Regions from separate parts of the Thermoanaerobacterium thermosulfurigenes genome, predicted to be linked through region 1. Evidence: riboswitches for the same ligand, from Rfam matches in the RefSeq annotation. Region 1 holds a riboswitch; the other holds the start of a gene.
The links. A riboswitch is a leader RNA that binds a small molecule or an ion and turns the genes downstream of it on or off. The one in region 1 is predicted to bind fluoride.

Region 1 (3,218 bases):
TGCGAAGTTTGAGTTATTTTACAATAAGAACAGAACATTTTGCATGCCTTGCTATGTTTTCTGCAACGTTTCCAATAATATACCTTTTTACACCGCTATTACCTTTTTCACCCACAACTATCAAGTCACATCCATGTTTTTCTGCAAAGCGGATTACTGAATCCACAGGATGACCTGTTATCACTTCTGTAAATACTTTTATCCCTTTTTCATTAGCCAATTTCCTTGCATTTCCAAGTATCTTCCCATAATATAATTTTGCTGAATTTAAAGCCTCATCTACTTCGTCTTTTGAATTTACAAATTCCGGAATATTAGCAACCGATATCAAATATGCTTCACTATTATTTATTTGCGCTAATTCTAAAACAAATTCATATGCTTTATTTGCATATTCCGACCCATCATACGCAAGTAAAATTTTTTTAAACATTCTAAATCTTCCTTTCTATATCATAATCTTGCGGTCTGTAAAATTTTTCTGCAATTAATGTAGGTACAATTGCACTTAAAATAACTACAGTAACAAGAATAGTGTACTGATTACTTGTTATTATTTTATGAGTTAATCCAAACATTGCTGATATTGTTCCAAAAGTAAGACCTGTAGACATTAGAAGAGTTGTATACATTCCTTCTTGTTTTGAAAATTTAAATACCATAGTAGTTGGTTTTACCGCTATATATTTTGTTGCAATTTTAATTAAAAGTAATATAACAATCAAAAGAATATTTACTATTACACCATGGAGAGAGACGTATAATCCCGCTTTTATAAAGTAAAAAGGTGTAAAAATAGCAAATGCTATTGATCTCATACGGAATAATAAATTCTTTTCTTTTACAAAAAAACCTGATACCATTAATCCAAGTATATATGCCGGAAGAACAGCTTCACTATTTGCCATAGAGGCTAATCCACCTGTTAAAAATAGAAAGAAAAATAGATATTTTATTTCTAATTGCCCTACTTTATTGCCATATACTGCAAAGAATTTTTTTGTAGCAGAGGGCATAAATACAGCTACTACTACTGTAATAACTACAAATAACAACATCCACTTGTTATAGTTTGCAAAAAGTATCCCAAGTACTAAAACTGTACCAAGATCATTGATAAAACAAGCAGCTAAAATAATTTTCCCAAGTTCCGTTTCATTAAGTCCACTTTCCACCATTACAGCATACACAACTGCAACAGAAGTTGTTGAAAGAGCAATGCCAGCAATTTCAGAAGCTTTAAGAGTCCAATCTGCAACAAAATGCGTAAAAGCAAAAGCTCCTGCAAAAGGAAATATAAGAGCTAAAAGCCCTATTGTGATACTCTCTTTAAACTTTGACTTTAAGACTATTGGATCAACTTCTGCTCCGGCTAAAAATGTCAAAAAAACGCTTCCAACGCCTCCTAAAAACTCTACCCACTGATTTGTTTGAAATCCTAAATAATTGCCAGCAATAACCCCTACCAAAATCTCAATTAATGATATAGATATACCCGTCCAATCAGCAACCAATCCTGCTATCAAAGCTAAACCTAACCACCAACTATAAGTCAACCACATTAGTACAACCCCCTAATTATTCCATTTATTATGAATTTTTTTGTTAAAATGGTAGGAGCTATCAGCATCCTGGTGCATTGCGCGAGCTCCATCGCTGAACATTTCAAAATATTACACTTTTCTTAATATCACCCCCTATAAAAGAAAATAGTTCCTACTGGTTTTTTAAACCACGTAGGAACTATTAGCCTTATGGCAGTTTGAGTGAGTTCCATCACCTTTATGCATCTGTTAATACAATTATACCTAAAATATTAAAACTTTTCAATATAATAGTAAAAATAAAAATCTCAATCTCTCCATCAAATTTTAATCAAATCAAGAATTTTTAAATATCTTCTTGTACAAATCTTCTCCATAGCTAGTCTTTAGCGGTTCACCCTCAACTAATTTAAAAGATCTTTCACCATTAGGTTTTCTTTCGGCTCTTAAAAAAATCGCATTGTCCATTTTTTTATCGTACAAGCTGCGTGATAATTCATAAAGATGAGTGACAAAAAATATCTTTACTTTAACTTCCAGTAATGCACTTATTATCTGTCTTGAAATCTCTGAGCCTTCCCTTTCATTTGTAGCTGCAAATGATTCATTAAAAAGTATCATGGAATTTTGCTTTATATTATCAACAATATCACTCATCCTGCTTAATTCCTCGTCTAATTTACCGCTGTTCATTTCTTCATCTTCTTCTCTTTTAAAATGTGTAAATAATCCAATACATATATTTGATGAAAATTTCTCTGCTCCCACAAACATGCCAGACTGCATCATTAACTGCGCCAGGCCAATGCTTCTTAAAAATGTCGTTTTTCCCCCTTGGTTAGCACCTGTTATGACGAAAAGATCTTTTCTGTCAGCATTCAAATCATTTGACACTACTTTCTTTTTCATCGTCAGAGACAAGCTTATATCATATAAACCCGAATAAGAGTGTCTTCTATTCTCTGCAGATAAAGGCACAGGAAAGCATATAGGTTCACCTATTTTAGTAAGTTCTTCATACAGATTAATGCATCCTACATAAAAGGCTAATTCTGTTTTAAGCATTTTAAAAAAGCCATTAATGTGATCTGCAGACTGCGCTAAAGCATTTGCTGCAAGATTTATGCCTCTATCTTTTAATTCTGATAAAGCCTTCATGCCACTTTCATCCCGATCGGCAATGTAAAAAGTAAAAGCCGAAGCCTTTTTGGAAAAAATCTTTTCAATTAAACTCTGTTTGATTTCATTAGGCCTTCTGAGAATGTAATTAATCCCTTTATTACCTTTTCCCAATTCCGCACTTATCAATACTCCATTTTCAAATTTCAATTCTTTTAAATGTGTTTTTACAGTTTCAATGTACTCATCATTTAATTCTTTTTGTAGCATTGAAAATAATGATTTAAAACCTTCTGATTCAAATTTGTGAAAATGTTCTTCCGCAATCTTTCTCAATTTAATAAGCATATCAACATACATGTACATAAGCTCAATTGAGCTATGCAAAATTGACGATGGATAGCTGCTAAAAATGCTCCAAAAATTTTTTTTCTCATTTTCCAATGTTTCTACCGCAATGTCATAAATGCTTCTTATTATAGAGGGATATTTTAGACAATCTTTGAGAATATCCTGACGATAAATTATCTCATTTACATCATTTATACTTGTTAG
Region 2 (3,218 bases), on a different contig from region 1:
CTTGTCAGACAGTATTCCGCTGGGCACAGACAGTAAAGCATAAAAAAGGTTAAACATGGCAATGATAATAGGTATCATGGCTGAACTTACGCCTACGTTACGAGCTCTTAATATCAAAAATGCATCACTGCTATTTCCAAGTGTAAATATTAGCATAACTATGAAAAACAACAAAAATTTTCCTTTGAATATAGTGAAATCAAATTTAAACGGTGTACTGACATTATCTCCTTTTCTTTCGACTACGAATAATCCAATAAGCAATATTGTAATAAAGCCAATAAGCCCTGCAACTAAAAATATTATCCTGTATTTCGTCTCATCTATGTATTTAGCAAGCAAAACCATTAACGCTGTTGTGATAAGTGGTCCAATAAATGAGCCTAACGTATCAAGCATTCTTTGAAATCCGAATGAATAGCCCATGTTTTTCATTTCAGATGACTTTGCAACAAGTGCATCTCTTGGAGCATCCTTTAAACCTTTACCAATGCCATCAGTAAAACGCAATCCAAACGTCATTGCTGCACCATTAGTCAATGATAGAAAAATTCTTCCTATTGCAGAAAATAAATATCCTATAAAGACGATTGATTTTCTCTTTCCAAGTTTGTCAGATATTATGCCAGAAACAATCCTCATAATACTGACAATCGTTGTTACGCTTCCCTCAATTAACCCTACGGTTTCTTTACTTAAACCTAATATCTGAGTGTAAAACGTTGGCAAAATAGGTTGTATCATATCCTGGCTTAAACCACCAAAAAAAGCCACCCATCCTAATGTCTTAATATTATTGACTGTACTCTTATTTTGTCTTTCTTTATTATCCATTTTATTATCCTCCTAATTAAATCTTGATTTAATTTTTTCTAAAGCAATTAAGGCGATGTTCTTTGATAAAACTGAAAAATTATCTATATTTTCTTTAATATAATTATATACATCTTTATCGCCTATTTCCCCTAATGCTGCTACAACAGCTTGTTCAATGTAGGGATCTCTTTCCTTTCTGTCCTTCTTGAGATACTCTATTAAAGTATTTTTAGCTTCTTTAATTTTTAGTTCTCCAATAATCTTTGCTGCCATATACTGTACATTATAATCAGGATGATTTAACGCCGTAATAAGTTTTTTGCTATAATCATCATTTGTAATATTTTTAAAATCATACCCACATTTTTGACATTTTTCATCGCCAATATCAGCTATTTTAAAGCAGTTAGGACATATATACCTCATTCTTCATCAGTCCTTATGCCAGAAAGTCCTTTTAAATAATTGTTTTCTGCCTCATACCCTTTTAATTTAATATCCAGTGTTTGATTATCTCTTACTAGCTGGAAATATTTAAATCTCATAGCGGAATACTTTGATGCCAACATTATAAGCTGTTTTCTTATATCTTTATCATCAGGATTTTTTCGTTCCATCCAATACGCTTTAATACCCATCTCAAAAATAGCTCTGTAACAGTCTTCACTGCTGAAACCGTCCTTTTCCAAATCCTCTTTTAATTCTTTTATTTCTTCCATTTGTTCGTCACTTATTTCAAATGATACTTTCTTCATCACGATCATCCTTTCATATATCAACTATTTTTTATTATCATGCTCTATCCTTAAAGTAAAACAAAAATAGCTCCTACTAAATGTAGAAGCCATTAGCCATCAAAGCAATTAAGGTGAGCTTCATCACCATAATATTCTTTTAACTATATTATACCATAAATTTATCTGCTTGATCTAACAAATAACACATACCAAAAAAGCGCAATCATTTCGGCTATTATTGAATATAGAAATATAAAATTGATAGAATGAGCATATAAGTATCCGAAAATAGTACTTCCTAAAAACATAGAAAATCCTGTAACAGCACTGAATACACCAAACGCCTTGCCTCGCTCAGAAATATACGTAATATCGGTAATTACAGACCTCATCGTAGTTTCTTGCATACTTGTAATAAATCCCCATATAAGCATTGAAACGATAGCCAAAACTGGCATATTTGAAAAGACCATGAAAGTCATCAAAAAGGTCGATATTGGAAGCACTGCTAACGACAAAAAACCTTTCTTGTCATAAAATTTTCCAATGAATACTGCACTTACTCCATCTACCGCCATTGCTAATGCGTACAAAAGTGGAATAGCATCTTGGCTTAACACTTTATGACTCAAAAAATGATATGAAATAATCGGATAATTAGCAAATCCGAGCATTGCAAAAAATATAAAAAGCATGTAATATAAATACTGCCTTGAAAAGTTTTTATTCAACAAATCTACATTTTTAGATGCATTTTTTGTATTTTTCTCCAATTCTGCAGGATTAGTGACTTTGCTTCGAGCGTATATTACAAATATAACAGTAAGTATTGCTGGAATCCACATCAAAATAAATCCCGTCTTATAACTACCAGCAAAAGATATAACAAAAGTAAAAATCAAAGGTCCTATAATACCACCAATTTGATCAAGCAACTCATGTAATCCAAAACCTAATCCAGTTCCTATTTTTTTACTTACATGTGATAAAATAGTATCTTTGCCTGGACTTCTTATTGCTTTTCCGGTTCGCTCCAATATTATTAACAGCGCTGCTATTGGCCATTTACCTGTAATAGCTAAAAGAGGTACAGAAATAAGCATTCCATATCCTAATATCGTCCAAAGCCATGGTTTTGATGTCTTATCTATAGCATATCCTACTGGTATTCTAATAGCAGACGCCAAAAATTCACCAATACCCGTAACAATGCCAACGATTAGTGCATTTGCACCTAACAACTTCAAATATGGACCATACACACTTCTTGCACCTTCATAAGTTATATCTCCAAATGCACTAACTATACCAAGTAGAAGTATAACACTAATTGCCACTTTTTTATCTTTATCATCAATTTTCATCATATCAAATCCTTTTTGCTGTGGTCCTTTTTTTATTGCTCTTCTCGCTAATTATTTTAATTAATAAATTAGACCAAAATGGCTAACAACAGTCATTAATTAATGATGCTGTTAGCCATCCTTTCTAAACTCTATAGTTATTTCCTTAAATTATAAAATATATCTTTTCCTTTAAATACAGCGCTATCTCCCAATAACTCTTCAATCCTTAAAAGCTGATTGTACTTAGCTATTCTTTCAGTCCTGCATGGAGCACCGCTTTTTATCTGTCCAGCATTTACTGCTACTGCTACATCTGCCA

Region 2: linked by a shared signal. The riboswitch ahead of HNR52_RS11295 (hypothetical protein) and the one ahead of HNR52_RS08710 (cation:proton antiporter) in region 1 are both predicted to bind fluoride.

The regions. Positions count from the first base shown of each region.
Region 1 covers NZ_JBPODR010000021.1:78-3,295, forward strand. Annotated here, with positions in the region: gene HNR52_RS08705 (universal stress protein) at 14-433, opposite strand; gene HNR52_RS08710 (cation:proton antiporter) at 435-1,562, opposite strand; fluoride riboswitch at 1,731-1,790, opposite strand; gene HNR52_RS08715 (MutS-related protein) at 1,881-3,218, opposite strand, start outside.
Region 2 covers NZ_JBPODR010000040.1:5,684-8,901, forward strand. Annotated here, with positions in the region: gene HNR52_RS11285 (MFS transporter) at 1-834, opposite strand, end outside; gene HNR52_RS11290 (HEAT repeat domain-containing protein) at 847-1,242, opposite strand; gene HNR52_RS11295 (hypothetical protein) at 1,239-1,571, opposite strand; fluoride riboswitch at 1,648-1,708, opposite strand; gene HNR52_RS11300 (MFS transporter) at 1,733-2,920, opposite strand; gene eno (phosphopyruvate hydratase) at 3,055-3,218, opposite strand, start outside.